DNA from 2 places in the Oceanidesulfovibrio marinus genome. Region 2 is predicted to be linked to the other one. Evidence: predicted binding sites of a transcription regulator. Region 2 holds the regulator's gene; the other holds the start of a gene.
What was found. The regulator sigma-54, encoded in region 2, starts transcription at its own class of promoters, with help from an activator protein. The targets are predictions, from matches to a motif close to CTGGCACGGNNNNTGCTT.
Positions count from the first base shown of each region.

Region 1: a site for sigma-54 is predicted at 7,798-7,815, ahead of E8L03_RS14830 (Spy/CpxP family protein refolding chaperone). Genes of this name have one in related genera too.

Region 1 is NZ_CP039543.1:3,333,883-3,349,387, forward strand. It holds gene E8L03_RS14795 (universal stress protein) at 1-418, opposite strand, end outside; gene E8L03_RS14800 (hypothetical protein) at 415-1,494, opposite strand; gene E8L03_RS14805 (calcium/sodium antiporter) at 1,579-2,547, opposite strand; gene E8L03_RS14810 (mechanosensitive ion channel family protein) at 2,551-3,408, opposite strand; gene corA (magnesium/cobalt transporter CorA) at 3,399-4,481, opposite strand; gene E8L03_RS14820 (sigma-54-dependent transcriptional regulator) at 4,513-5,862, opposite strand; gene E8L03_RS14825 (ATP-binding protein) at 5,859-7,652, opposite strand; gene E8L03_RS14830 (Spy/CpxP family protein refolding chaperone) at 7,875-8,462, shown strand; gene E8L03_RS14835 (hypothetical protein) at 8,652-9,059, shown strand; gene E8L03_RS14840 (M48 family metallopeptidase) at 9,150-10,448, opposite strand; gene E8L03_RS14845 (Mut7-C RNAse domain-containing protein) at 10,526-11,305, shown strand; gene E8L03_RS14850 (sigma 54-interacting transcriptional regulator) at 11,380-12,915, shown strand; gene nifH (nitrogenase iron protein) at 13,232-14,056, shown strand; gene E8L03_RS14860 (P-II family nitrogen regulator) at 14,102-14,458, shown strand; gene E8L03_RS14865 (P-II family nitrogen regulator) at 14,461-14,835, shown strand; gene nifD (nitrogenase molybdenum-iron protein alpha chain) at 14,871-15,505, shown strand, end outside.
Region 2 is NZ_CP039543.1:772,529-788,033, forward strand. It holds tRNA gene E8L03_RS03395 (tRNA-Ser) at 58-153, opposite strand; gene tadA (tRNA adenosine(34) deaminase TadA) at 295-789, opposite strand; gene E8L03_RS03405 (phosphoribosylformylglycinamidine synthase subunit PurQ) at 843-1,664, opposite strand; gene E8L03_RS03410 (CTP synthase) at 2,030-3,661, shown strand; gene E8L03_RS03415 (KdsC family phosphatase) at 3,703-4,275, shown strand; gene rpoN (RNA polymerase factor sigma-54) at 4,575-5,990, shown strand; gene hpf (ribosome hibernation-promoting factor, HPF/YfiA family) at 6,029-6,574, shown strand; gene E8L03_RS03430 (PTS sugar transporter subunit IIA) at 6,579-7,028, shown strand; gene rapZ (RNase adapter RapZ) at 7,004-7,945, shown strand; gene E8L03_RS03440 (PTS sugar transporter subunit IIA) at 8,024-8,494, shown strand; gene E8L03_RS03445 (PTS sugar transporter subunit IIB) at 8,497-8,964, shown strand; gene E8L03_RS03450 (PTS sugar transporter subunit IIC) at 9,017-9,664, shown strand; gene E8L03_RS03455 (manganese-dependent inorganic pyrophosphatase) at 10,160-11,080, shown strand; gene E8L03_RS03460 (CBS domain-containing protein) at 11,328-13,064, shown strand; gene E8L03_RS03465 (radical SAM/SPASM domain-containing protein) at 13,217-14,260, opposite strand; gene dapF (diaminopimelate epimerase) at 14,330-15,139, opposite strand; gene E8L03_RS03475 (UshA-like (seleno)protein family 2) at 15,326-15,505, opposite strand, start outside.

The DNA.
Region 1 (15,505 bases), 2.2 Mb from region 2:
CAGGAATGCGCGACTGCTTCACCACCTTCTCGGCTACGGAGCCGAAGACGATCCGGTCCACGCCGCGACGGCCGTGGCTGCCGATGATGATGGCCTCGGCACCGGTCTCCTCGGCGTACTCAAGAATCTTCTGCGGCGCATACCCCGTGCGCACAACGCCATGGGCCTTGGTGTTTGCGAACTCGGTATCCAGGCATTTGCGCATGTTTTTTTCGGCCCCGCCGATGATGTTGTCCACAAAGGAGTCGATGTCCCGCGAAGGAACCTCAAAGAGATTGTAGCGCTGCAGGTCGGGGGCGACGTACAGCACCTCAATCGAAGCGCCCAGCGCATTGGCGAACAGCACGGCGTAGCTGCTGACCGGAGCCGTGGCTTCGGAAAAATCGACGGCGCAGAGTATCTTCTTGATGGTCTTCATGGGAGCTCCTTGTCGGAATTGGGCTGACCGGGATCCGGGCACGGCTCATCGGCGGTGCAACCGCTAAAGGGCGACGGAGTATCCGTTTGGGGGAAAATTGGCTTGGGAATGCGCGGCGCCGTGGGCGAGACGGCCGGGGGGAGCTCGTGCGACATGCCCGGCATGCCCGGGTGCAGGGGCATTGGCCTGTCCGGTTGTGCCGGAGCCGGCGTGGCGGGCGCTTCCTGGGCTTCCGGAACCAGCGGTCCGGGACGGCCCGTGATCATCATGAAGGGTATGGTGTCGCCGCCGCTGTAGGAGTAGAGCGCCAGTCGGTTGCGGAAGAGCTTCCAGCGCAGCTCGGTGCCGGGCTCCGGCAGGGTGTCCGCATCCACGCCGGCGAAAAAGGCGCGCAGATCCCGGGGCATGCCCTTGCCCTCGGCAAGGCTCCTGACCAGGGCGGCTATCTTGCGCTTGTCAGCGTCGGATTCTGCCACTGGGAACAGCGCCACGTACTCGGGGTACGCCTCCAGCGACTCCTTGGTGGAAAGCATGCACGCCGGACATGAGGGAGAAAAGAACAGGCGCATGGGCGCGTCGGCCTGGCCGTAGATGGGCCACGGGCTGGTGACGGAGCGCATGGAGCCGATGACGTTGGGCGAGAAGACAAGCAACCAGGCGATGACGACGGTACGGCCGAGAAGCCCCATGGGCACGGCGAGCACGAGAAAGAGCAGAAGCAGCAGGAACCCGGCGATGAGGCAGGCCAGGCACGGCGAAGTAATCGCGAGCAGGGCCAGGAGCCCTACATCTATGAGCAGGCCCATCCCGGCAGCGAAACGCGCCAGGCTCATGCGGTGGAAGATGGCCAGAAGGGCGATCAGTGCGAAGCCGGCTGTCCCCAGCCACCATACCGAGTACCCGAAAAATGTCTGGCCCTTGTACAGCGCGCATCCGGCTGTGACGCACACCGAGTCGGTAACTCCTTTAGCGCCAGCGACAGTGTATGCCGCGCCTGCAAGGGCGATGATCACCGCAAGCATTCTGCGCAGCGGAGAGGAATGGCTGTTGGAGCGGCTGCTTAAAAGAGTGCTCATGTTGTCATGGAGGGGTCGTGTGCATGATGTTGAACATTGTAAGAATGAACGACGACTGAGGAATACACCATAATATAAAAGATTTCATCCCCGAACAGCCAGGTAGCCCACGTAGGCGGCGTACATGAGCAGAAACAGGGCGGCCTCGCCGCGATCCACTGTGTGCCGGCGGCCGGTGTATGTGAACAGGAAGAAGAGCAGGGTTCCGGCGGCGAGCACGCCGAGGTCCGCGTTGAGCCGCGTATTGAACGGCACCGGCGAGATGGTGGAGGAAACTCCCAGTATCCAGAAAATATTGAAGATGTTTGAGCCCACCACATTGCCCACGGCCAGGTCCGCGTTGCCCTGCCGCGCCGCGGCCAGAGAGGTGACGAGCTCGGGCAGGGAGGTGCCGATGGCCACGATGGTCAGCCCCACCAGCGCTTCGCTGGCGCCCATGGCCAGGGCCACGCCGCTGGCGCCGGACACGGTGAGTCTGCCGCCGGCGATGAGGGCGATGAGGCCGCCCACGGTCATCAGCGAGGCCACGGGCAGTGAGAGCGTGGTGACTTCCTCCTCGGCCTGCATGCCCGAGGATCGCGCCACAGAGACCACGTAGTATAGATAGACGGCGAAGAAGCCGATGAGCGCCACGCCTTCGCCGCGGCCCAGCACGTCGGGTCCCGTGCCGGACCCCATGCTGGAGAGGGAGGCGTCGTTCACCAGCGCGGCGAGCACAATGATCGACAGGAGCATGAACGGTATCTCCCGCCAGCGGATGGAGGTCGTGAGCGTCAGTGGTCGCAGAACACCCACCGCCCCGAGGATGAGCAGCAGGTTGGCGATGTTGGAGCCGATGACGTTGCCCATGGCGATGTCCGGCGAGCTGCGCATGGCCGCCAGCAAGGAGACGGCCAGCTCCGGGGCCGAGGTGCCCATAGCCACGATGGTCAGCCCCACGGTGAGCTGCGGGATGCGCAGCCGCAGGGCCAGAGCGCCTGCGCCGGTGGCGAGAAAGTGGCCGCCGACCAGGAGCAGCGGCAGACCAATGAGCAGCTGGAGCACCGGAGGCATGGATCAGTACTCGCCAAGGAGCCTGATGTTGGCGTTTTCCTCGATGCCGGCGAGAATCTGTTCGGTAATCTCGTGTTCGCTGTCGCGCCGTTGCCGCGCCGGGCACAGATAGCGCACCGTGACGTTGATGGTGCCGTTGCCAACGGAGACGTAGACCCCGGGCCGGCGGACGCGGAACGTCACCTGGGCGCGCTGCATTTTGCGCTGGAGCTTGTCCAGGTCCAGGTGGGAGCGCTCCAGCCAGTCGTCGGCCGCATGGCGCATGATGGTCTTGAGCTCCCGCCAGTCGCTGTCCGGCGTCACCCGTATGGGTATCTCGTGCCAGACGGCGTCGAATCCCTTGGTCGCGTTGATCACCGGGTGGGTGAACACGACCATGTTGGGCACGCGGATGAGCCGGCCCGTGGACTGGCCCTGAATGTCCTGGGAGATCTCCAGGACGGTGAAGAAGAGGATGCCCTTGCCGGTCACGTCGCCCCAGATATTGTCGCCCACGCACACGCGGTCGCCGATGCCGAAGTGGTCGCGTGTGACCAGCGCGAAAAAGCCGAGAAAGCTCATCACGACTTCTTTCGAGGAGATGGTGAGGCCCGCGGCGATGAGGCCCAGCACGGTGAAAAGCGGCTTGAAACCGTCCAGCCAGATGAAGACCATGGCCAGGATGATGGCCACGGACGAGGTGATGGAGAGGCCGTTTTCGATGACGAAACGGAACTTGATGTCTTCTTCCGTGGGCCGGACCATGGCCAACAGCAGTCGCTTCACCACCAGCACGACGACAACGGCGATGAGACTGAGGATAATGTTCTCGGCCCAGCTCGGCATGCCGGAGAACCACTGGTGGATTTCGTTTATATCCATCTACGCTTCCTGAAGAATAAGAGCATGGCAATAGCCACGATAAGCATGATGCAGAGCACTATGTAGTAACCGTAGTGGGCGTGGAGCTCAGGCATGTTCTGGAAGTTCATTCCGTAGACGCCGGCAATGAAGGTGAGGGGGATGAAGATGGTCGCGATGACCGTGAGCACCCGCATCACGGCGTTGAGCTTGAGCCCGGCCAGGGAGATGGCCGTGTCCGTAAGGTTCTCCAGCAGGGTGGAGAGCAGCATGGTGGCGTCGCGTACATGCACGGCGTGGTCGCGGATGTCACGCAGGAAAGGCCGCACCTCCTCGGAGAAATGCTGCTGCTCGTCGCGCACCAGGCGCGCGGTGGTCTCGTACATGGGCAGCACGACGGACTGGAAGAGCAGGAGCTGCTTGCGCAGGCTGTAGATGTCCTTGAGCAGGGGGGCGTCGCCGTCCTCGCCTTGGCGGATCAGGGTCTCCTCCATCTGGCGGCTGGAGGCGGCAATGGCGTCCACCACGAGGAAGCAGTTGTCCACCAGGGTGTCGTACAGGCAGGAGAAGAGGTAGTCCGCGCCCATCTGGCGCATCCGGCTCTTTGGGGTCTGGAGCCGGGGATAGATGGCGTCCCAGGGGTTTTTCGGGTTTTCCTCCAGGGTCAGGCAGATGCCGTCGGCCAGGGCGATGACCACGTGCTCCGAGAGAATTCTGTCATTCTCTTCGTCGTATGAGAGCGCCTTGGAGGTGGCGAAGAGGATGGTTTCGCCCTCGTCCAGAGAGGGCCGGTGCGCCGTGTTCAGGGCGTCCTCGATGAGCAGGGGATGCAGGCCGATGGCCTCGCCCGCCTGACGCGCCAGGGCCGGATCGTGAATGCCCACCAGCCGTATCCAGAGCACCGTGCCGGTGGCTCGGCATGAATCAAGCACATCGTGCAGCTCGGAAGGTTCGATGCGCCGGCGCTCCATGGCCTCGCCGGAGTAGGTCACGCACTCCATGTACGGGATGAAGTCCTTTACCGGACCCACGTAGGCCGCCTGTCCAGGCGGGTCGCCGGCCTTGGCGGAGTGGCTTCGCAGCAGGTCGAACATGCGATTGTGGTGCACCAGCGGCAGCGTTGCGTCAAGACTCGCCGTATCGCTTGAGCTTCTTGTGCAGTGTCGCCCGGGTGATACCAAGGCGTCTGGCGGCCTCGCTCTTGTTGCCGTCGGTCTCGCGCAGGGTGCGCAGAATGGTGGAGCGCTCCACGTCGTCCAGGGTGGCGGCGCTATCTGCTTCGGGCGCGCACTCCGATGTCTCGCCGGCGTGGGCCACCTCAGGCGGGAGCTGCGGCGCGTCCACATACTCGGCCGTGGCCAGCACCACGGCGCGCTCCACGGCGTTTTCCAGCTCGCGCACGTTGCCGGGCCAGCCGTAGCGGGACATCCGGTCCATGGCCTCGGGGGTAAAGCCCTTCACCGTCTTCTTGTTCCGCGCGGCGTAGCGCTCCAGAAAATGGCTGGCCAGCAGCGGAATGTCCCCCCTGCGATCCCGCAGCGGCGGTACGTGCACCGCCACCACGTTGAGGCGGTAGAAGAGGTCCTCGCGGAATCGGCCCTCGCGCACGTCGGCAGAGAGGTCGCGGTTGGTGGCCGCCAGCATGCGCACGTCCACGGCTACGGGCTTGTCGCTGCCCAGCCTGGAGACCTCCCCTTCCTGGATGACGCGCAGCAGCTTGGCTTGCACGGGCAGGGCCATCTCGCCCACCTCGTCCAGAAAAAGGGTGCCGCCGTCGGCGGCGATGAACCGTCCGGCGCGGGCCTTCTCTGCTCCGGTGAAGGCGCCCTTCTCGTGGCCGAAGAGCTCGCTCTCCAGCAGGGAGTCCGGCAGGGCGGCGCAGTTCACGGCGATGAAGGGTTCGGGCGCGCGTGGGCTTTCGGCGTGAATGGCGCGGGCAATGAGCTCTTTGCCGGTGCCGGACTCGCCGGTAATGAGCACCGTGGCCTCGGACGGCGCCACCTGTGAGGCCAGGGCAACGCAATCGCGCATGGCCTCGCTCTTGCCTACGATGGAGGCGAAGCCGTCGCCCGTGCTCAGGGCCTTCTTCAGGTCCAGGTTCTCGGCGCGCAGCCGGGTGTGCTCCAGGGCCTGGTCCAGGGTGTGACGCAGAAGCTCGAAGTCCAGCGGCTTGAGCAGGTAGTCGAAGGCCCCGGTTTTGAGCGCTTGCACCGCCGTATCAACAGAGCCGTAGGCGGTCATGATGATCACCGGGATGGCCGAGTTCAGCTCCATGATCTTCTTGAGCGCGGTGAGGCCGTCCATGCCGGCCATGCGCACGTCCATGAGCACGGCGTCAAAGGGACCGGCCGCTATATTCTCCACGGCTTCGGCCCCGTCGCCGGCTGAGGTGATGGCGTATCCCCAGCCTGCAAGCAGGGTTTCAAGCATGGACCGGTGGCCGGGATCGTCGTCGACAATGAGTATGCTGGTCATGAATCGCTCCGCGTGAATGGCAGGACAAGGGTGAAGCGGCTGCCGGCGCCGGGCGCGGAGTCGATCTCCACGTACCCGCCGTGCGCCTGGGCGACCTTGCGCACCACGGCCAGGCCGAGGCCCTGCCCGCTCGCCTTTGTCGTATAGTATGGATCGAAGATCTGCTCAAAGAGATCAGGGTCGATGCCCGGGCCGGTGTCCTCGACATCGATCCGTAGCGCACCGTTTTCCACGCAGGCGCGCACGATCAGCTCGCCGCCGTGATCCATGGCCTGGATGGCGTTGAGGCAGAGGTTGAGCAGCGCCTGGTTCACGCGGTCCGGGTCGATGTCCACGTCGTACAGCTCGCCGCACGGCTCGAACCGCGCGGTTACGCCGGCGTCCGCAGCCTGCTGGCGGACCAGACGCAGGGTGTGCTCGATGACCATGGCCGGGTCGGTGGGCTGCCGCGCCGCCTCGGTGGGCCGGGCGTACTCGATGAGTTCGGTGACCACGCGGTTCAAACGGTCAGTTTCGGCCACCAGGGTCCGCGCGGCCTGGGCGTCTGCGCTGTCTTTGGGAAAACGGCTGCCCAGGTGCACGGCAAAGCCCTTAATGGAGCTTAGCGGGTTGCGGATTTCATGCGCCACGCCGGCCGCGAGCTGGCCCACGGCGGCCAGCTTCTCCTGGCGCCGGACCTGTTCCTCCAGCTGCTTGAGCTCGCTCACGTCGCGCAGGATGAGCACGCTGCCGGCAGCCTCGCCGTTGGCTGTGCTCACGGTGGATGCGGAGACGAGCAGGGTGCGCTCCTGCGGCGCGGCGGGCGTGCCTGCCGGCACGGCGATCTCCTGCTCCACCACGCGCTTGCCGGCGTGGGCCGCGGCAAAGACGTCATACAGCTCGCCTGTGAGGAAGTCCTCGGGTTTGCGGCCGATGTGCTCCTCCGTATCGAGCTGGAGGATGGCCCCGGCGGATTCGTTCATGGAGACCACGGTGCCGGAGGCGTCGCAGGCAATGAGCCCGGCGGGCAGGTTGGCCACGAGCTCGTCGGCAAAGGCCCGGGCCTCGGAAAGCTTGCGGCCGGATGCGCGCGCCCGTGCGGCCCAGGAGAGCGCGGCGATGGCCGCGCCGCCGGCCGCGAGAATGAGCAGCGCAAAGAAGATGGTGGCGCGGGCGTCGGCGTGCACGGCCTCGTAGAACGGCGCGGGGTCCAGGCCCACGAAGATTACCAGGGAGTGGCCGAACTGCTGCGCGGCGCGGTCCGGCGGGCAGGCGCCAGGGCAGAGGAACTGGTTCATGCCGTGTCTGTTGCGTGCCTCGCGGGGGTCCAGAAAGTCGCGATAGACCAGGAACACGTCGCCCGGGGCGTCCTCCAGCTGGCCGGGGTGATCGGGGTTCGGAGGCCCGTCCGGCGGCTTGGGCACGAGCCGCGATTTGGCGTGGGGGCCGGGCATGAAGCCGCTCATGACCGGCGGTGGGAAGAGCGGCTGCTCGATCCGCGCCGGGTTGCTGTGCGCCAGGATGCGGCCCGTGCGGTCCGTCACCGCGATAAACAGGATGTTGTCCTGGCGGCCAGCTTCCTGCAGCAGTGCTTCGAGCCGCACGCCACGGCCCAGCCTGCCGCGCATGCCGGTGCGCGCGCCGGCCTCCAGGGCCTTGATGAGCCCGGCGCCCTGCTGGGCGAGCAGCCGGCCCGTGGATTCCCGGTTGCGTTGGATGTCGCGAAGCGCCCAGACGGTGACCACAGCCACGAGAACGGCCACGGCACCGGCTACGAGCCAGCTCGATGAGGATTTGGATGAGGTCTGCATATGGTAAACCTGCTCAATCTTTATACAGGAACAACACGTATATGTATAGATTATGAACACTCAAGGGAGTCGCACCTGAATTATTGAGGACTGCTTTCTGTATTAACTATTTAAAATAACAAGATAAAAATGTTTATTGAAGAACTTGGCACCGACATTGCTCAGAAGAGATGCAAGTGACGCACCGAATATGTGTTTTCATACACTTTAAGGAGGATACCCATGAGACGCACACTTTTCATCCCTCTGGCGATTATGGCGATTCTGGTTGTGGCCGCCATTGCCCAGGCCCAGCCCGACCAGACGCCGCCGGCGGCGCAGCAGTACGGATGCCCCTATGCCAAGGGAACGGCCGCGGGGCCGCTTTCCCCCGAGAAACAGGAAGCCGTGCAGAAGGCGTTCGATGAGTTTCAGGATAAGATGGAGCCCCTGCGCGACGACATGTGGGCGTACCACACCGAGCTCGACGCCCTGAGCCAGGCCGGAGCCGACCAGAAGACCATCACCGACCTGGTCGAGAAAATGCGCGAGGTGCGCAAGCAGATGTATGCCCAGCGTACGGACCTGCGCGCCAAGCTCGATGCGATCGGCGTGCCCGGCGGTTTTGGTCGCGGTTGCGGCGGTCCCGGATTTGGTCCTGGCATGATGGGGCAGCGCGGTGGCTGCGGCGGCTACGGTCCCGGCATGATGGGCTCGCGCGGCGGTCCTGGCATGCGTGGTCCCCACCACGGTCGCGGCGGTGGTTACGGCATGATGGGGCCCCGTGGCGGTTGCGGTGGCTACGGCCCTGGCGGCTGCGGAGCATATTAGCAGATAAAGTTCGGAATGCGGGCTGCGCCCGCTCCTTCCGGATAGGGAGTGTCCCTCAGGAACAGAAAAGCCCGGTCCTTGTGTGAGGCGCCGGGCTTTTCCTTTGGCGACCGAGGCAGCGAAATTTGCGGCCGGCCATGGCGCGGCCCTGGCAATGGATGTATACTCCCTGGCAAAAGGAGGAACGCCATGGCCTGGATCAAACGCATCATCCTCTGTCTTGTGGCCGGAGCGCTGGGCGGTCTTGCCAACTCCATCGCGGTGTGGCTGTTCGGCGCTGTGGGCATCAGCCAGGCCCTGGGCTTCATGATGGCCCCGGCGCTGACCATAGGATGGCTGCTGCCGCGGCTATTCTACGGCGCGTTGTGGGGGCTGCTGTTCCTGCTGCCGTTCTGGGAGCGCCGTTGGGTGCTCAAAGGTCTGCTCATTTCGCTGGCGCCCACGGCCTACATGCTGCTCGTGGTCTTCCCCAAGCTGGGCAAGGGGATGTGGGGCTTCGGCGCTGGCGCCACGGCCCCGCTTTTCGTGCTTTTCTTCAACGCCATCTGGGGAGTCGTCGCCGCGTACTTTCTGCTGCGCACGGACGGCAAAGCCTGAGCTACAAGGAGCAGCATCCGATGTGTGTCTAGATTTATGGACAGTTAGACGGGATGAATCTGTCTCTTGCTGTCCAGAATACTGGATAGGTCAGGCGGCTTGCGAGCGCAGGCTGCGGATACGTTCCAGAAGCGGCGGATGGGAGTGGTGCAGCACCACGGCGATGCGCGGGGGCGACGGGTTGGCAAGGTTGTCCGTGGTGAGTTTTTTCAGTGCCCCGGCCAGGCTCGCGCCGGCGTCGATGTTCAGAGCCTTGCCCAGGGTGCGCGCGGCATAGGCGTCGGCCTGGCGTTCGTGCTTGCGCGACAGGGCGTTATCCACCACGCCAAGCACGTAGGAGAGGGGCGCGATGACCAGACCGAAGCAGACCAGCCCGGCCGCTACCGGCATGCCCGTCACGCCGAAGGAGGCGTACAGGTCCGGATCGGCAAGGGCCAGCCCCAGGAGGAAGAAGAGCGCGGCGTTGCGTATCAGGGAAAGCGCCACCGTGCGCGGGATATGCCCCAGCGTGTAATGGCCCACCTCGTGCGCCAGCACGGCAACGATCTCGTTGGTCTGCAGGGATTCCATAAGGGTGTCGAAAAGCGCGATACGCTTCTTGGACCCCAGCCCGGTGACAAAGGCGTTGGAACGCGATGAGCGGCGCGAGCCGTCCATGACAAAGACGCCGGTCACATCGACGTTCTGGGCCGAGCAGTACTTCTCGATATCGCTACGCAGCTCGCCCTCCTCCAAGGGCTCGAACTTGTTGAACAGCGGCAGCAGCAGGGAGGGGCCGAGCCAGAGCATAAGCAGGGAGAAGGCCGAGGCCACGGCCCAGCCGGCGAGCCAGGCCCAGCTTCCGGCCAGGTGGAAGGCGGCGATGACCAGCGCAATCAGCGGACCGCCCAGCAGCGCCGTAAGAATCGCGCCCTTGATCCGGTCGAGCAGAAACGTCTTCCATGTGGTACGATTGAAGCCGTAGCGTTCTTCAAGAACAAAGGTGTCGTACAGCGTGAACGGCAGGCCGAGGGCGGCGGAGAGCACGGCGAGGATGACCAGGAAGATGAGACCGCGCACGATATCGCCGGACATGCTGGCGGCGTTGAAGCCATCGAAACCCAGGGAGGTGGCTATGGACGCGGCCCAGAAGTCCGCGAGGCCGATGCCGCCCAGGGCAATGAAAAGAAAAATCGCTCCGGAGGTGATGACGCCCTGGACATTGCCGAAATGCAGGCGCGCGCGGGTGTAGTGGATGAAGCGGCTGAACTCGCCCGGCGCGTAGCTGTCGTCCAGCTCCTTGGGCGGAACGGCCGGCAGGCTGTGCATTGTTGCCCGGCGCACCATGGATTCCAGGAAAAAGCCGCCTGCAATGGCGGCCAGAGCAACAGCGAGGTAGACGTGTTCCATCGTATACTCTTTATCACGTCACGGCAGCGGACGCCATGATTTCCGATGGGGAAACGGGGAACGCGCGCGGGCAATCCGTGGAGTTTGTTCTTGGAGGCGATCTTGATGCGCTGCTGCATCACCGCTACCGGGAGCAGTGCGTGGACGGCGTGCTCCGCTACCCGCTGGGCCGGCGCACCTCGGTGAAGGATGCGCTGGAGGCGGTGGGCCCGCCGCATACAGAGGTGGAGTCGCTTATCGTGGACGGGCGGCCAGTGGATTTCGGCCATCGGCTCCAGGAGGGGCAGCGCGTGGAAGTGCTGGCCCCGGAGCCGCCGGTGGACTTCCATACGCCGACGCAGCTCAAGCCATGGGCGCCGGGCCGGCCGGCATTCCTGGCGGACGTGAACGTGGGCGGGCTGGCCACGCAGCTCCGTGTGCTTGGGTTCGATACTCTGTACGACAACACCCTGGACGACGAAGACGCCGCTGCGATGGCCGAGGCGGAGCGGCGCATCGTGCTCACGCGGGACCGCGCGCTGCTCAAGCGCAGCAACGTGGTCTGGGGCAGGTTGCTGCGAGCGCAGGAGCCGGAAGAGCAGCTTGCCGAGGTGCTGACCCTCTACGGGCTGCGGCCGCCCTTCGCCACCTTCACGCGCTGCGTGCGCTGCAACGATCTCCTGGTGGACGTGGCCAAGGCGGATGTGCTGCACCTTTTGGAGCCGAAGACCAAGAAGTACTATGACGCGTTCAAGATGTGCCCCTCATGCGGCCGGGTGTACTGGGCCGGATCGCATCACGAGCGACTGCAGGAGCGTGTGGAATGGCTCTCCAGGCGGCTTGAGGAAGGGGAAAAAAAGAATTTTGCAAATTCGTGAAAATGACATTATGGTAACCCCAGCTACCGGATGTCCTTTTTTACACGCCAACCCTTACTTCGAGATCATATGTCATGCGTCAGAATATAATAGCTTTGGAGCTCCAGGTCCTTTACGAGATCAGCCGTGTGATAGGCGAGACCCTCGATCTCGATGAGACTATCGGGGTGATCCTGCGCATCCTTGGCGAAGAGCTCTCCATGAAACGCGCCACTGTGACGCTGCAGGACGACCAGTCCGAAAAGTTGCTCATCCGCACATCGCACGGCCTCAACGACGAGGAGATCCGCCGCGGAGTGTACAACCTCGATGAAGGCGTCACGGGCCGCATCTTCCGTACGGCCAAGCCGTTCGTGGTGCCGGACATCGCCAAGGAGCCCCTGTTCCTGGACAAGACCAAATCGCGCCGGTTCGAGAAGGACAAGGTCTCGTTCATCGGCGTGCCCATCATGCTGCACGGCCACCCCATCGGCGTGCTCAACGTGGACCGGCTCTTCGGTCTCGACGTCTCCTTTGAGGAGGATATCCGCTTCCTCACCATCGTGGCCACGCTCATCTCGCAGATGGTGAACATCCAGCGCCAGGTTCGCGCTCGCGAGGAGAATCTGCGGCTGGAGAACGTCAGCCTCAAGGCTAAGCTTTCCCAGAACTACCAGCGGTTCTTCATCGTGGGCAAAAGCCGGCCCATGGCGCGGGTGCTCCAGCTCATCGAGAAGGTGGCCCCCACCAAGGCCACGGTGCTGCTGCTGGGCGAATCGGGCACGGGCAAGTCGCTCATCGCGCGGATCATCCACGAGCTTTCGGACCGCTCCAACCATACCTTCACCATGGTCAACTGCGCCTCCCTGCCGGAGACGCTTCTGGAAAGCGAGCTCTTCGGCCACGAGAAGGGCGCCTTCACCGGGGCCACGGACTCCAAGGCCGGGCGGTTCGAGGAGGCGAACAAGGGCACGGTGTTCCTGGACGAGATCGGCGAGATCCCCATGAACATCCAGGTCAAGCTGCTGCGCTTCCTGCAGGACCGCGAGTTCGAGCGGCTCGGCTCCACCAAGACGCGGCGGGTGGATGTACGCATCGTGGCCGCCACGAACAAGGACCTGGAGGCCGAGGTCGCGGCCGGCCGCTTCCGCGAGGATCTGTACTACCGGCTGAACGTGTTTCCGATTCTGGTGCCGCCGTTGCGTGAGCGCAAGGAGGACATCCCGGCGCTACTCAACCATTTTCTGGACAAGCTCTCCAAGGAGTACGACCGCCGCCTGCGGCTGACGTCCAAGGCGTTGGACGCCATGGTGCGTTACGACTGGCCGGGCAACGTGCGCGAGATGGAGAACCTGATGGAGCGGTTGTCCATCATGACCGACGGCGACACCATCGAGCTGAGCGACATTCCCTCGTTCTTCTTCCACAAGACAGACGTGCCCATGCAGCGGCCGCCGGAGCTGGCCTCGCTGGAGGACATCGAGAAGCACGAGATCATCGCCGCGCTGGAGCGCAACGGCTGGGTGCAGTCGCGGGCCGCGCGGGAGCTGAACATCACGCTGCGGCAGATCGGCTACCGGATCAAGAAGTTCGGTCTGGAAGGCGTGGTGGCCGAGCGGCGGGGACGGTAGGGCGAACGATTCGCCCGGGGTCTGGGGGGCGGCGCTAAATAGCGCAGAAAATGTAGGAGAAACGCGGAGATAATAGATCTTCCGGGCTCATTGTTAAATTTGTAAACCTTACACTATTGTAGCATTTTCCCTTCGCTTTTGTAAGCCAAAGCCACCAAATGTAAGCCCTGAGAGGACAGCCTCTCGGGGCTTTTTCTTTTTGAAATCAGTATGTTTTGATTTGTTTGTCATATTTGGCACACACCTTGCCCTATGTCAGTCACCCTCAGGTTGTTTTTGGAGAACAACGCGACACCAAACCCATGGGAGGAAGCTCATGAGAAAGATCGCTATCTACGGCAAGGGCGGAATCGGAAAGTCCACTACCACGCAGAACACCGTCGCCGGTCTCGCAGAGATGGGCAAGAAGGTCATGGTCGTCGGCTGCGACCCCAAGGCCGACTCCACCCGCCTGCTGTTGCACGGCCTCAACCAGCAGACCGTTCTCGACACCCTGCGTGAAGAGGGCGAGGACGTCGAAATCGAAGATATCGTCAAGGAAGGCTACGGCGGCACCATGTGCACCGAGTCCGGCGGCCCCGAGCCCGGCGTTGGTTGCGCCGGCCGCGGCATCATCACCTCCATCAACCTTCTGGAGCAGCTCGGCGCCTACAAGGAAGAGAAAGAGCTCGACTACGTGTTCTACGACGTCCTCGGCGACGTTGTCTGCGGCGGCTTCGCCATGCCTATTCGTGAAGGCAAGGCCCAGGAGATCTACATCGTCGTCTCCGGCGAGATGATGGCCATGTATGCGGCCAACAACATCTGCAAAGGCATCGTGAAGTACGCGGACGCCGGCGGCGTGCGCCTCGGCGGTCTCATCTGCAACAGCCGTAACGTCGACAACGAGCAGGAGATGATCGAGGAGCTGGCCAAGCGTCTGGGCACCCAGATGATCCACTTCGTACCCCGCGAAAACCAGGTGCAGCGCGCCGAGATCAACCGCAAAACCGTCATCGACTTCTCGCCTGAGCATCCCCAGGCCGACGAGTACCGCACTCTGGCCAAGAAGATCGACGGCAACGAGATGTTCATCGTGCCTACGCCGCTGGCTATCGAGGAGCTCGAGCAGCTGCTCATCGACTTCGGCATCGCCAACTAGAAACCGCGGACCCTACCGCAGACCCAGGATTTAAGGAGAGACCACATGTTCAGCATGGTTAGGGCCGTGGTTCGGCCGGAAAAGGACAACGACGTATTGGCAGCCCTTATGGATGCGGGATTTCCCGCAGTGACCAAGTTTTCGGTTGCCGGCCGCGGCAAGCAGCGCGGCATCAAGATCGGCGAGATCACCTATGACGAGATTCCCAAGACGCTGCTCATGTGCGTCATCTCGGAATCCGACAAGGACTTCGTGGTGAAGACCATCATGGAAGCCGCGCGCACCGGCGAAAAGGGCGCGTTCGGCGACGGCAAGATCTTCATCACCCCGGTCGAGGAAGTCTACACAATCTCGTCCGGCATCAAGGAGACCGCTCCCGGAGAGGTCGAGGAGGTTTCCTAGCAATGAAGGAGATCATGGCAGTCATCCGCATGAACATGGTGAACCAGACCAAGAAGGCCCTCTCGGACAACGGCGTGGATGCATTCTTCGCCCGCGAGGCCACGGGCCGGGGCAAGGGACTGGTCAGCCGCGACATCCTCGAAGGCGCGGAAAAGGGTCACGAGGAAGCGGTCGCCCTGCTGGGCGACAAGGGCCGGCTCTACCCCAAGCGGGTGCTCACCGTCGTCGTTCCGGACGAGCAGGTGGACACCGTGGTCAAGACCATCATGAAGGTGAACATCACGGGCAAACCAGGCGACGGCAAGATTTTTGTCATGCCTGTGCTGGACTCCGTACGCGTCCGCACCGGTGAGTCCGGCGATGCCTCCATCGCCTAGCGAGCACTGAAGACGAAGGAAAGAAAGGTCACACCATGGCTACGAAAGACAAGCTGGTGAACTTCACCAACAGGGATTTGAACGACCTGAAGGAGGAACTGCTCAAGAAGTATCCTCCGAAGGTCGCCAGAAAGCGGGCCAAGCAGTTTATGGTCAACGAGGCCACAGACGGCAACCCGCCAGAGATACAGGCCAACGTCCGGACCATCCCGGGCATCATCACCATGCGCGGCTGCACCTACGCCGGCTGCAAGGGCGTTATTCTGGGCCCCACCCGCGACATCGTGAACATCACCCACGGGCCTATCGGCTGCGGTTTCTACTCCTGGCTTACCCGCCGCAACCAAACCAAGCCCGAGTCCAACGACGATTGGAACTTCATGCCGTACGCCTTCTCCACGGACATGAGCGAGCATGACATCGTGTTCGGCGGCGAGAAGAAGCTCAAGCAGGCCATCCGCGAGGCGTATGAGATCTTCAAGCCCAAGGCTATCGCGATCTTCGCCACCTGCCCCGTGGGCCTGATCGGCGACGACATCCACGCTGCGGCTCGCGAGGTCAAGCAGGATCTGAATGACAAGGGCGTCGACATCAACATCTTCGGCTTTTCCTGCGAAGGGTACAAGGGTGTCTCCCAGTCCGCCGGCCACCACATCGCCAACAACCAGAT
Region 2 (15,505 bases):
AAAGAAAAAAGCCTTGCCTTCCGGTAAGATACCGAGAAGCAAGGCTTATAATTTCGCTGGCGGAGAGGGTGGGATTCGAACCCACGTATCGGCTACTAACCGATAACTCGATTTCGAGTCGAGCGCGTTACGGCCGGACTTCGCTACCTCTCCGCATGTCGGTGGGAGTCATTCCTCCCAAGTTGGAAGTCGATTATTATATACAACACCGAGACTGAAAGCAAGTAGAGATAGGCGCTGCAGAGAAGAATTCGTACTCGGGTAGGCAGGGCGGCGTTTGGGCGGCGGGGTGGATTACCGTCGCGCCTTGAAAAAACGCCGCAGCAAGTCGCCGCACTCGTCGGCCAGCACGCCGCCTGTCACGTCCATACGGTGGTTGAGAAAGGGCAAGGCCGCGGTGTCCATGCAGGAGCCTGCCGCGCCGGTCTTGGGGTCGGGCGCTCCATAGACCAGGTGCGCGACTCGGGCGTGGATCATGGCGCCCATGCACATGAGGCAGGGCTCCAGCGTCACGGCCAGGACGGCGCCGGGCAGGCGGTAGTTGCCCACGGCCGCGGCCGCGGCGCGCAAGGCCTCGATCTCGGCGTGGGCCGTGGGGTCCTGGGCTGAGATGGGCCGGTTGCGGCCGTAGCCCAGAACGCGTCCTTCTGCCGAGAGCACCACCGCGCCGATGGGGACCTCGCCCTCATCCTCCGCGCGTTCGGCCTGTTCCAGGGCCAGGCGCATGACGTCCTCCCAGGAGCGCAGGCCCGAATATTCCGGAAACGGGAACTCTTCCGTCGCGGTCACGGGGTGATGCTCCGATGCGATGCGCGCGTCCAGAATACTGAAGTCTCCATCCGCTAGCTGTTTCGCAGGTGGTTCACGGCATTCTCAAAGATGATCGTGCCCAGCGGCGGCAGCTCGTCCTGCTGGGTGCGCGCGCGGGTGTAGCGCGGGTGGTTAGTCGGATCGTTATATGCCTCGGGGTGGGGCATGAGTCCCAGGATGCGGCCAGTGGGATCGGTGAGCCCGGCAATGGCGTTGGGTGAGCCGTTGGGGTTGTACGGGTACTCCTGGGTGGGCGCGCCGGAGAGCGGGTCCACGTAACGCAGGGCCACGAGGTTGGCCTTTTCAAGGCCTTCCATGACGGCGTCCGAGGCGGCCACGAGCTTGCCCTCGCCGTGACGCACCGGGAACTCCAGCCGGTCGATGCCCTTGGTGAAGATGCAGGGGGAGTCCGGCTCGGCGCGCAGGGAGACCCAGCGGTCCTCGAAGCGGGCGGAGTCGTTCACGGCCAGGCTCACCTGGCGCTCCAGGCGTATACCATCCAGGCAGGGCAGCAGCCCAAGCTTGACGAGGAGCTGGAATCCGTTGCAGATGCCCAAGGCCATGCCGCCGGCGTCCAGCATGGTCAGGAGCTGGTCCAGGATGCGCTCGCCGTCCACGGTGGCGTGACGCCAGCGCTGGGCCGCGGCCTGGGCCGCGCCGAGGTCGTCCCCGTCCAGGAAGCCGCCCGGGAAGACGCAGAAGTTGTAGGCGTCCACGCGGACGCGCCCGGAGGTGAGGTCCGAGAAGTAGACGATGTCCACCTCGTCGGCGCCGGCGCGCCGGGCCGTATGGGCGGATTCAATTTCACAGTTGGTGCCGTATCCGGTGATGACGATGACCTTGACGCGGGCCATGATGTTCTCCATTGGGGCCCGCAAAGCCATGTGGGACGCGGGCGGAAATTTGTGTTGACTCTAACGTTCGTCTAGGCAAATTATAGAGTCCCGGAAAGCGTGAGCATGCCGTCCGAGCCCGGCGGGATTGGCCCCCGAGCCTTTCGGATCGGCGCCTGCTCACGAATGAGAGCGTGGATCATCCTAGAACCACAACGCTTTTCCGGGCGAGGCTGAACATAGTGCGGCAGGCGATGGCCGTCAACAGGACTGGTCCCGCCATTGTAGAGCACAGTCGAGGAGGCGCTGCCTCCTTTTTTGTTTCCATATGCTGCGGCGCGGCGCTCCGGGGACGCCGCCGGACAACTTACACAGAGGGAGAATAGATGCGTACGAAATTCATTTTTATTACCGGAGGCGTTCTGTCCTCCCTGGGAAAAGGGCTCGCCGCTGCGTCCATCGGTGCCCTGCTTCAGACTCGCGGCCTCAAGGTCACGATCATGAAGCTCGATCCGTACATCAATGTGGACCCCGGAACCATGAACCCCTTCCAGCACGGCGAAGTGTACGTGACGGAAGACGGCGCCGAGACCGATCTGGATCTGGGCCACTACGAGCGCTATCTGGACGTGTTCATGTCCCGGGCCAACAACTGCACCTCCGGCTCCATCTATAATACGGTCATCACCAAGGAACGCCGGGGCGACTACCTGGGCGGCACCGTGCAGGTCATTCCGCACGTCACGGACCAGATCAAGGAGTCCGTGCTGGCGCTGGCCAGCGAGGACCTGGACGTGGTTCTCGTGGAGATCGGCGGCACGGTCGGCGACATCGAGGGCCTGCCGTTCCTGGAAGCCATTCGCCAGATGCGCGGCGACCTGGGCAAGGAGAACGTCCTCTACATCCATCTTACCCTGGTGCCGTACATGAAGGCCGCCGGCGAGCTGAAGACCAAGCCCACCCAGCACAGCGTTAAGGAGCTGCGCTCCATCGGCATCCAGCCTGACATTATCCTGTGCCGGGCCGAGGTGGACGTGGACCAGAGCCTGCGCCGCAAGATCGCGCTGTTCTGCAACGTGGACGCAGACGCCGTGTTCGCCGCCGTGGATGTGAGCAACATCTACGAGGTGCCGCTGAAGTTCTACGAGGAAGGCATTGACCAGAAGATCGCGATCATGCTCAAGCTGCCGGCCAAGAACCCGCATCTGGAGCCGTGGACCAGGCTGGTGGAGAAGCTGGCCAGCCCCGCGGGCCGCGTGTCCATCGGCATCGTAGGCAAGTACGTGGATCTCAAGGAGGCGTACAAGAGCCTGCACGAGGCCCTGGTGCACGGCGGCGTGGCCAACGACGTGGCCGTGGACCTGGTGTACGTGAACTCCGAGGAGATCACGGCCAAGAACGTGACCAGCAAGCTCAAGGGCCTGGACGGCATTCTGGTGCCCGGCGGCTTTGGCAACCGCGGCATCCCTGGCAAGCTGCTGGCCATCCGCCACGCCCGTGAAAAGAAGATTCCCTTCTTCGGCATCTGCCTGGGTATGCAGTGTGCGGTCATCGAGTTCGCGCAGCACGTCATGGAGCTGGACGCCGACTCCCAGGAGTTCAAGCCGAGCACCAAGGAGCCGGTCATCTACCTGATGACCGAGTGGTTCGACTTCCGCCGGCAGGTGACGGAGAAGCGCGACGAGAGTTCGGACAAGGGCGGCACCATGCGCCTGGGCGCGTACCCCTGCGTGCTCAAAGAGGGCACCCGGGCGTTCGAGGCGTACCAGACAGAAGAGATCAGCGAACGCCACCGCCATCGCTACGAGTTCAACAAGGCGTACTACGACAAGTTTGCGGAGAAGGGCATGGTCTTCTCCGGCCTTTCGCCGGACGAGACCCTGGTGGAGATCGTGGAGCTGCCGGACCATCCGTGGTTCCTGGGCTGCCAGTTCCATCCGGAGTTCAAGTCCAACCCCATGCATCCGCATCCCCTGTTCCGGGAGTTTATTAAAGCCGCCAAAGGGTATAAAGGATAAGAATGATTTTCGGACGCCATACTGCCGGTCTCCGCGGGCGCATGTCCCGCGCGGAGATCGTACGCCGCGCCAGAGCGGTAGAGCTTCTCGTGTTCGACGTGGACGGTGTGCTTACCGACGGCGGTCTCTACTACGACGAGAACGGCCAGTATGCGAAACGTTTCGACGTGCAGGACGGCCTGGGCATTAAAGCGGCCCAGGCCGTTGGCCTGCACATCGGCGTGATCACCGGGCTGGACTCCAAGGCCGTGGCCAACCGCGTGAATGAGCTGGAGATTGATGAGTATGTGGCCGGCAGGGTGGAGAAGTCTACCGCGTTCGAGGCTCTCTGCGAGCGGCATGGCGTTGCGCCGTACCAGGCTGCCTACGTGGGCGACGACTGGGTGGACATAGGGCCCATGCGGATGGCGGGCCTGCCCATGGCCGTGCCCAACGCCCAGCCCGAGGTGCTGCAGGTGGCCGCGCACGTGCTCTCCCGCCCGGGAGGCCGCGGCGCCGTTCGCGAGGCGATCCGGCTGGTGTTGTTCTGCAAAGGGTGCCTGGACGGGGAGCTGGAAAGCTGGCGCAAGGGAATGGCCCTGGCCAAGGCCGCTTCCCGACGTTTAAATCGCTAGAATCTCCGGGCGCTATCTGCGTAGTTTCATTTCCCTTCCTGTCTTACGGGCGGCGAATTACGCGCGCCCCGCAGGGAAAACTCGTTGCCACCGTGCTACATCTGTGGCAAAACGCGTTTTGTGTCAGCAACAATTATGCCGTCTTTTCTTTCTCCTGCAATGTATGGGCGTTTTTGCAGTATTGTGAAACCTTCTCGTGTTGAAGGAACCCTGGAGTTCCCCTCTCTGAAAAGTGTTTTAAAAACGCAACGCCTCATATCTATTATCCGTACTCCTGACGGGGAAGGTCCGTAACCGCCATGGGTCTGGAACTCAGACAACAACTCAAGCTCAGCCAACAGCTGGTGATGACGCCCCAGCTGCAACAGGCCATCAAGCTCCTGCAGCTCTCCCGGCTGGAGCTCATGGATACTGTTCAGCAGGAGCTCCTGGAAAACCCCTTTCTGGAGGAGGGCGCCGAGGCCGAGGCGCTGGAGCAGGCCGAAGTGGTTCCCGAGGTCGAGACCACGCCGGCCAGCGATCAGGAGCTCATGCGCAACGCCGATTGGGAAGACTACATCGGCGACTTCTCCTCTACCTCCAAGCAGGCCCAGGTCCGCGAGTTCGAGGCCGTGGAGGCCACCTCCTTCGAGGCGCGCATTTCCGGCAAGACCTCGCTGGAGGGGCACCTGGAATGGCAGCTCAGGCTCTCCCGGCTCAATGACAGGCAGATCGACATAGGCCTCGCGGTTATCAACAACCTCGATTCCTCCGGTTATCTGCAAGCCACGAATGAGGAGCTGGCAGTGCTTACCGGCGCCTCGCCAGAGGAGATCGAGCCGGTCATCAAGTCGATCCAGGAGTTCGACCCCGTAGGCGTGGCCGCGCGCACGCCGTCGGAGTGCCTGCTCGTGCAGATCAAAAACTACGGCATCGACGATCCCGTGCTTGAAGAGATCGTGCGCGAGCACCTGGAGGATCTGGAGAAGAAGCGCTACAAGCCGCTGTGCCGCAAGTTCCGCATCTCCATGGAGGAGCTCAAGGGCTACCTGGACAAGCTCACCGAGCTGGACCCCATGCCCGGAGCGAGCTTCGGCAGCGAGGAGCCGGTCTACGTCTCGCCGGACGTTTACGTCTACAAGTACGGCGACGATTTCGTGATCCTGCTGAATGAGGAGGGGCTGCCCAGGCTGGAGCTCAACTCCGACTACATGCAGGCCATGGAAGGCCGGTCTTCCAAGGAAAAAGAATACTTCCAGGACAAGATGCGCAGCGCCGTGTGGCTGATGAAGAGCCTGTACCAGCGCCAGCGCACCCTGTACAAGGTGACCGAGAGCGTGGTGAAGCATCAGCGCGAGTTTTTCGAGCACGGCGTCACCCATCTCAAGCCGCTCATCCTCAAGGACGTGGCCGAGGACATCGGCATGCACGAGTCCACGGTGAGCCGCATCACCACCAGCAAGTACGTCGCCACGCCCCATGGCATCTTCGAGCTCAAGTTCTTCTTTAACTCCGCCCTCGGCCTGGATGACGGGTCCCAGGTCGGCTCCGAGAGCGTCAAGGCGCTCATCAAGAAGATGATCTCCGGCGAGAATCCCAAGAAGCCGCTTTCCGACGAGAAGATCGCGGAAATGCTCAAGGATGAGCTGCAGGTGAACATCGCCCGCAGAACTGTTGCCAAGTACCGGTCCGCACTGGACATTCCATCGTCTTCCAAGCGGAAACAGGTTTTCTGACCCGATCCCCGCCCAGGAATTGCGAAAGGAGGGAATCTATGAACATAGCCATCACCTTCAAGGGCTTTGAGCCGTCCGAACACCTCAAGAAGTATGCTTACCGACGCTTCGGCAAGCTTTCCAAATACGTGGACTCCAAGGAAGACAACTCCGAGATGCAGGTCAACCTCGGGGTCGAGAAGTTCCGCCATCTGGCCGAGGTCTCGCTGGCAGGCGACAACATCAACCTCACCGCCACCGAGGCGAGCGAGGACATGTACGCTACCATCGACATGGTTCTGGACAAGCTGGAGTCCCAGCTGCGCAAGCTCAAGGACCGCGACAAGGACCGCCGCAAGGGCGACCGCAGCCGCGTCAACATCGAGACCTTCACCATCTCCGAGAACGAGAGCGGCATGCGCGAACGGACCATCATGGCCACGGACTCCATAGAGCCCAAGCCCATGTACGTGGACGAGGCCGCGATGCAGCTGGACACGTTGGACTACAACTTTCTTGTTTTCCGGAATGCGGACACGGAACGCATTAACGTGATATACCGTATGAACAAACACGACTTCGGTCTTATCGACCCGGGACAATAGCTCCATGCGACTCGCGGATTATCTGGACAAAGATTTGGTCATACCCACCATTCAGGCGACGGAGAAGGGTGCTGTGCTCGCCGAGCTCATCGCCCCCGTGGCCACGAAAATTCCCGACCTGGACGCCGACAAAGCGCTGAAGGTGCTGCTCGAGCGCGAGTACCTGGGCACCACGGGTATCGGCGATGGAATCGCCATACCGCACGGCAAGCTCGAAGATCTGCACGAGATCGTTCTCGTGGTGGGCCGCAGTCCGCAGGGCGTGGACTTCGAGGCCCTGGACTTCAAGCTCTGCACGATCTTTTTTCTCGTGCTCGCACCGGAGAAAGTGGCCGGCATGCACCTGCGCATCCTCGCGCACATCTCCCGGCTGCTGAAGGAAGAGTCCTTCCGCAGGGAGTTTCTGGAAGCGGAAGGCAAGGAGCAGTTATGGGAGCTTCTTTCGAGGACGTGAACGCCGAAGGCTCCTTTCCGCTGGTCATCGTCGGCGGGCTCTCCGGAGCCGGAAAGTCCACGGCCATCGATGTTTTCGAGGACTTACGCTTCTTCGTGGTGGATGGTCTGCCGGCCTCCATCGTACCCAAGCTGACTGCCCTGTTTTCGGGCCAGAACCAGCTCCAGTTCCGCGGTCTCGTGGTGGGAATGTACTTCCGCGACCGCACCTTTCCCCAGTCCTGGCTCGAAGCCCTTGAGGAGCTCAAGCTGCAGGGGCTCAAGCCGCAGATCATCTTCATGGAGGCGCGCAACGAAGTTCTGGTGCGGCGCTACTCCTCCACCAGAAGGCCCCATCCCGTGGCCCAGCTTATGGCCATGGACGGCAAGGAGGGCGACGAATGCGGTCCGCTCAGCCTGGACGGGGCCATCAACCTGGAGCGAGAACGGCTCTATCCCATCAAGAAGATGGCGGATATCGTCATCGACACTTCGGATTACTCTGTTCACGATCTGCGCAAGATGATCCAGCGCAAGTGGACCGCTCTGGAGGAAGGGGAAGGCCGGCTCAACATCCAGATCATCTCTTTCGGCTTCAAGTACGGCCCGCCGGCCGAGGCGGACCTTATTTTTGATATGCGATTTTTGCCCAACCCGTACTTTGTGCAGTCCATGCGGCCGCTGACCGGCAAGGACGAGGCCGTGGCCGAGTACGTGCTGGGCGTTGAACCGGGCAAGACATTCCTGGTCAAGCTCCGGGAATTTCTCGAATATCTCTTTCCGTTGTACGAGGCCGAGGGCCGCTACCGCGTGACACTGGGCATCGGCTGCACAGGCGGACGCCACCGTTCCGTGGCCGTGAGCGAGGCCCTGTACAAGTCTTTGAAAGAGTCGAATTATGTAGTATCGATCGAGCATCGCCACGTGGAGCTCGGCTAAAATCGGCGGCGGAGGCGGCCGCCGCGGCGATGCGCCGCCAGCCGCCTTTGGCGGTTTTTCAATTTCAGGAATATGCCCATGCGGGAAACCAGCACAACGGAAAAGGTCAAGAGCGCAAAGCAGCTCGAAACGCCGGTCCAGACCGGCGTTGTCGTCGTGACCCACGCTCATTACGGGGCCAGCCTCATCGAAGCCGCGGAGTTCATCCTCGGCAAGCAGCAGTGGTGCGAGTTCGTCAGTGTGGACGGCACCCGCGCTGTGGAGGATACGCGCAACGAGATACAGGTCGCCGTCTCCAGCTGCGACCAGGGCCAGGGCGTCATCATTCTCACCGACATGTTCGGCGGCACGCCGACCAACCTGAGCCTCTCTCTTCTGGGCGCGCAGAACCTGGAGGTGGTCACGGGCGTAAACCTGCCCATGCTGCTCAAGGTTCTGGGCAGCCGCTCCAAGGAGCCGGCGGACCTCGCCCTGGACGCAAAGGCCGCAGGCAGCCAGGGCATTGTCGTGGCCGGCGAGATACTGCGCTCCAAGGTAGGCGGCAAATAGCCATGTTCTGGGCGCGGGTGGACAACAGACTCGTTCACGGCCAGGTCATCGAAACCTGGCTGCCGTACACCGGCGCCAAGACCCTCCTGGTCTGCAACAAGGAGCTCGCGGGCGATGTGCTGCGCCAGGAGATCATGTCCCTGGCCATCCCCTCCAACGTGCGCGCGCGGTTCATCGACGCGGAGCACGCCAACGAGTTCATCGAGAACGACGCCCGTACGGATCGCTCCTCGGTGCTGGCGTTGTTCGCCGATTGCCGCGACGCCCGCATCGCCATGCAGCACGGCCTTGCCATCAAAATCCTCAACATAGGCAACCTCCACTACACACCAGGCAGCGAACAGATCTGCCCCCACGTGGCCCTTTCCCCGGAAGACGCTGTCTGTCTACGCGGGCTGGAGAAGATGGGGGTGGAGCTCGATTTCCGCTGTCTGCCCACAGAACCGGTGCAGGTGAAAGCGACATGGTGACGGTACCTACCTTCATGGACGTGTTCTACGTCGTGCTGATCGCTTTTTTTTTGTGGTTTTTTCGGGGCTGCGTTTTACCCTGAACCTCGGCGTCATTGAACGTCCCCTGGTTTTCGGCCCACTTCTGGGCCTCGTCCTGGGCGACATCGGCGATGGCGTGGCCGTCGGCCTCTTTTTCGAGCTCTTCTGGCTGGACCTCATTCCGGCCGGTACCTACATTCCACCCAACGCGCTGCTCTCGGTGTGCGTCACCCTGGGCCTGATGCGCCACTTCGGCCTCAATGGGGCAGGGGAGTGCGTACCGGCTCTGGCCCTGGGCATTCCCGCGGCCTACGCCGGGGCCTGGCTGGAGCGGATGCAGCGCTCCTGGCAGGACCGCGGCTACAACCGGCTGCTGGCCTGGGCCAAGGGCTCAGAGCGCGGCAGCCAGCCCCACGTTATCGTGCGCTACTCCCTCATCCAGCTCGCAGCCTCCAATCTGCTGCTTGTCATGGTCTGCATGCTCGCTGCGCTCTCCCTGCTGGGGGTGGTCATCCACCTGGCGGGACACGCCCTCTTCGCGCCTCTTTCCCACTTCAGCTGGCCCATGCTCTGGATCACGGCCTCGGTGGGCGGGGTGCTCTCTCTGCGTGTGAAGAACGCCTACCGGACTTTCGCCGCCGGCGTGGTGGCGGTCTTTCTGCTCGTCCTGCTGCAGTAGTTCACAACTGCGACTGCCTGCCGCAGACGTTGTGCTTTCTCTTTCCAGCCCGGCGTTCGATTCGGGCCGGGGCTGCTGTTCATTGACGCGTCATTCCTGCGTATGGAGTCGAAAGCACGCATCCAGGGCAGGTCGATCTGACCAGACGCCTTGCATGCCGGGCCTTGCCGCTGGTGGTGATTTTCTTCACGAGACATTTGCCGCAGAGGATACGGACGCGTTACGACGTGGTGTGACGGGCTCCCGGCGAATTGGCGGTTGTCAGTGGATGATGATTGTGATATTTCGCACTAGCTACTTGCGGCAGTCCCTGCAAAGCGATTTCCGGAAGATGGCAATAGATTGAAAGAACAGGATATTTTTATATCGTCGCAGCCGAGGCTCGCGCCACCGGATTCCGCAGGAGTTCTGACCTGAAATAGGCCGGAAAGCGACAGCCCGGTTTCTGCGTGCGGCGACGCGCAACCGTGCAACCAACCATCTGAGGAGGTAGAAATGGCCGCTTTAGCTTTCGGACACAAGAACCCCGACACCGACACCGTAGTCAGCGCCCTGGCTGCGGCCGATCTGAAGACCAAGACCGGTACCGAGACCAAGGCCGTGACCCTGGGCGAGTGCACGCCCGAGACCGTTTTCGTGCTCGAAAAGTTCGGCATTGCCAAGCCCGAGATCGTCTCCTCCGTGGCCGGCCAGGACGTGGTCATCGTGGACACCACCGACCTCGCCCAGCTGCCTGACGACATCGCCGAAGCCAACGTGCTCGCCATCTTCGACCACCACAAGCTCGGCGACCTGACCACCTCCAGCCCGCTCGAAATGTGGGTCGGCCCGGTTGGCTGCTCCGCCACCATGATCTACAAGGCCTACAAGGCCAGCAACGTCGAGATCCCCAAGGACCTCGCCGGCGCCATGCTCTGCGCCCTGCTGTCCGACACCGTCATGTTCAAGTCCGTGACCTGCACCGAAGAGGACAAGGCTGTGGCTGCAGATCTGGCCAAGATCGCCGGCGTCTCCGACATGATGGCCCTGGGCATGGAGATGTTCAAGGTCAAGTCCGCCGTGGACGGCGCCACCGCTTCCGAGCTGGTGTTCCGCGACTACAAGGACTTCGACATGTCCGGCAAGAAGGTCGGCATCGGCCAGCTCGAGGTTGTTGACCTCTCCATGCTGGACGCCCGCAAGGCCGAGCTCGCCGAGGAGATCAAGAAGGTCAAGGCCGATGGCCGCCACTCCGTCTTCCTGCTGCTCACCGACATCATGAAGGAAGGCTCCCAGATGCTGATCGTCTCCGATGACGCGTCCGTGGTCGAGAAGGCCTTTGGCGTGGCCGGCGACGCCGAAGTGTGGCTGGAAGGCGTGATGAGCCGTAAGAAGCAGGTCGTTCCGAACTTCGAGAAGGCTTTCTCCGCTCTGTAAGCCGCATTCGTAAAGTATGTTGCACTGGCCCCGGCGCACTGGTTGCGTCGGGGCTTTTTTACTTTCATTTAGATGTGTTTCCTGATACAGAAACTTTTGTCCCCCCGCAAAACCAATAACATTATCCAAAGTCATGTGGGTGCGCGCAACACGTACTGCCGAGGAGAGTTGCAGCGCATGCGCAGTCCGAATCCAAGTACTGTCCCGGTGTGGCAGTATGAACGGCCGGATTCTAGTGGTGTGAAGCATGCTGAAGGAGTCCATACAGGACATATACTGCGATCAGGTGGTGTCCGTCGCACCGGATGCCCTGATGGGCGCGGCAATCTCACTGATGCGCGAGCATTCGATCAGCTGCGTCGTTGTTACGGAGGATAAAAAGCCGATCGGCATCCTCACGGAGCGCGACGTCGTTCGCTGCATTGCGGAGTTCGGGACAGGGTTCATGGACCGACCCATCGGCGAGCTGCACACGAAGCACGTGTTCACCGTCAACCAGCGAAGCCACATAATCGAGGCGTTTGAAGCGATAGCCGACAACCAGATCCGGCATATCGTGGTTGTGAACGACAAGGGCGAGGCCGTGGGCGTGACCACGCAGTCCGATCTTCTGGAGCATCTCGGCTACGAGTACTTTGTCCGCGTGAAGACCGTAGACCAGGTCATGAACAAGCAGGTCTTCACGATCTCGGAAAATGCTGTTTTGATGGAGGCGACCCGGGAGATGGCCGAGCGCTCTGTCAGCTTCCTCATCGTCTGCGAGGACAACACGCCCAGAGGCGTGCTTACGGAGCGCGACGTGGCCCGCCTTGCTGCGGGCAAAGGCGTCGCCTGGGACTGCCCGGTCAAAGAGGTGATGAGCGCGCCGGTGCACACCGCGCACAGGCATGATTCCGCCTACGATGCCTCGGAAAGGATGCGCGAGAAGGGCATCCGTCGGTTGGTGGTGGTTGACGACCACGGCAAGACCATCGGCGTGATTACCCAGACCGACATGATCCGCGGCCTGGAGAGTCAGTACATCGACACCATGAAGACGATCATCCGGCAGCAGGGCAAGGAGCTGGACCGGGTGATACAGCGGCTCTCTGAAAAGACTCTCTATCTGGACAGCATCCTCAGCTCGTCCATCGACATGGGCATCATCGCCACCGACGCCAACCTCAAGATCGTCTACTACAACCCGGCGGCCGAAGCGATTCTGGACGTGCCGGCGTGCCGGGCCCTGAACCGAAAAATTCATGACATCCACGAGTCCGAGAGCATCGACACCGGGCGTCTGCAGCAGGCTCTGCGGATCATCCACGAGAAGCACTTCCACACGTTTCAGTTCACACGGCAGCGCGATGGCAAAACCGTGCATGTCCAGGGCCGGCTGTCTGCCATCAAGGGGCAGCACAACGGCGATCTGATCGGATACGTGCTGATGCTCCAGGATGTCACCGAGCAGCACAACGCCGAGGAAACCATCCGCAACCTTGCGTTCTACGACATGCTCACCGGCCTGCCGAACCGTGCGCTCTTCTATGAGCGGCTGTATGCCGAGATTGCCCGGTCCCGCAGGAACAACTCGCGTTTCTGCCTGATGATCATGGACATCGACCAGTTCAAGAAGATCAACGATACCTACGGGCACCACACCGGGGACAACGTGCTCAAGGAGGTAGGGCGGCGACTGGCCATGCTGCTTCGCGGCACGGACACAGCGGCGCGGCTCGGGGGCGACGAGTTTGCGTTCATCCTGCCAGATGTCGAAGAGCAGAGCGCCATGATGCGTCTTGCCAACAAGATCCTGCACGCCCTGGACAAGCCGGTCGTGATCAACGACCACACCCTGAACGTGCGCTACAGCCTCGGCATCGGCGTTTTCCCGGACCATGGCATTGACGCCGAGGCGCTGTACATCTGCAGCGACGAGGCCATGTACAAAGCCAAGGACCTGGGCCGCGAAAACAGCCGATCCAATGTGTTTTTTGCAGATTGAGATCTGACTAGAAGCCATCTCAACAATAGATACTTGGACATGTGGCTAGGAAAGCGAGTTCCGCGCGGAGGGGGGATATCCGCTATATTCGACCTTCGTGCGGTGGGAGCCTGACGCCGCTACACGGGCAAAAAAGCCTTGTGAGATAGCTTCTAGCCGTACACGCGGAAGGGAGTCAGGCAGTGCTCGCAGCGCTGCGAGAGCCTGTTCCAGTAGAAGGGCTGGCGGAACTTCCTGTACGCCTTCGAGTGCCAGATCTCCGCGAGCTCCGACTCGGCCAGCGAGCCGAAGACAATGGGCTGGTAGGGGGTCTCCTTTCCCAGATACCACTGCGCCACATCGCCGCGGACAGGCAGTTGCCCGGCCGCGCAGGGCGAAATGCGGCCGTCCGCGCCCAGGAATAACGACTCCGTGACGTTCTCGATGCACGTGAGCCGCTTTTTGCCGGGGGAGAGGACGAAGTAGCGGATGACCACGCCGTGATCCAGGCCGCGGGCAAAGAGCCTGTCCAGGTGGGAGATGAGCCATCTGAGCTGCTCCGGCCGGCGGGGCACGAGGCACTCGTCGGCCATCTCTGCCGAGGGCACGAAGGCCGGCGTGGTGACGATGGCGGACTCGATACCCAGGGATTCGAGAAAGGTCGGCAGGCCGTACACCTCATCCAGCCGGGAGCGCGTCAGGGTGTAGCGGACGTCGATGACGGGCAGGGCGCTGTTCACCCGGCGCTTGGCTTCCTGCAGCATGCGGATGACGGCAACGGTCTGATCCAGGCTAAAGCCGGTGCGCTCCCTGCTCGTGGCGTCGTCCAGCGCGTCGATGGGAAAGGATATCTGGTCGATGCCAGCGGCTACGATGTGGTCGCAGTCCGCGGCCTCCAGGAGCCTGCCCCGCGTGGCCGTGCTCACAGTGCAGCGGTGCTCCTTGCAGATGCGCACCATGGTGAAGAAGGAGGGGTTGGCGAAAGGATCACCCCAGCCGTGCAGAAAGACGTTGCGCGTGCGCTCCAGGACTGGTTCGAGCCTGGTGAAGACGGAAAAGGGCAGGTCCTGGCCCATCCAGGCGTTGCCGTACCTGGCGGCCGGATGGAGCGGGGAGGCGGTGATGACGCGCGTCGACGGATCGACCTGAATCCAGTCGAAGTACAACGGCGACAACCGGCATACACGGTCCCACGCCGAAGCGAGCATGCCTGGCATGACGGTTTTCCGTGAGCCCGGGGTGCGCGTCGGTTCCGGTCCGTCCTTCCGGTTTCGGGCGGACTGAAACTACAGAGACAGACCCAGGTCCTTCGGGTCGAACTCGCCCCGATAGACAAAGCTTGCCGCTCCCTCCAGGAAGACGTCGCCGTTTTCCAGAGAGATGGTCAGAATCTCCTTGCCCGTGGTGCACACCTCGGCCGTGTCCCCGGTGCGGCCCAGGGCGTTGGCAATGACCGCAGAAGCGGCGGCGCCGGTGCCGCAGGCCAGGGTCTCCGCTTCCACGCCGCGCTCGTAGGTGCGCAGCTCCAGGCGCTCCGGCGAGGTCACCTGCAGGAAGTTGACGTTGGTGCCGGCCGGTGCGAACCGCTCGTGGAACCGGATGGCGCGGCCGAGGCCCGCCACGTCCACGGAAGAGACATCGTCGAACAAGAGTACCGTATGCGGCACGCCGGTGTCCACGTGATGGACCTCGTACTCCTTGCCGTCCACGGTGATGGTGATGCCGAGTTCAAGGTTCTTGGGCGGGGTGAGCTGCACCTTGGCGCGGCCGGTGAGCTCGTCCGCCTCGGCCTTGATCGGGCCGGCGTCCGTGCCCAGCACATGCTGCGCAGGAGCCAGGCCGATGCGCGCGGCAAGGCGTGCGGCGCAGCGCGAGGCGTTGCCGCACATCTCGGCGCGGGAGCCGTCGGCATTGTAGAAATGCCAGATGTAGTCGGCCTCGGAGCCCTCTGGAGCATTTTCCAGGAAGATGGCGCCGTCGGCGCCAACGCGGAAGGCCCGGGGGCAGATGGCGCAGGCCCAGTCGGCCATGGCGGATACGGGTACGCCAAGCTCGCGGTTGTCGATGAACACGAAATCGTTGCCGCAACCCTGCATCTTGTAGAACGGTACGTTCACAATATCTACCTTATATTCTTATACAATACTTGCTCGTTTGACACAGCTGGACAAAGCGGCGCCGCGCCGCTCCAACGCCGTGTTCCGGTCCAAGCAGACCATCTGTCGAACGATATGTCCAATACATTATTTCGCGGACATCGATACGGACAGAATATGGATTGCTCAGGAGTGGAACATGGCCTCGATCTCGGCGTCTCCCTGGATCTTCTCGTTCAGGATGACGGTGTCCGCGTTGACGTTGCGGCCCAAGTCCCAGACGCGACCGGAGTCCCTGTCGGGCCAGTCGTAGAGCGAGATCTTGTTGAGCACGCGGCCTTTGGTAAAGGAGCGCACCCAGAGGGT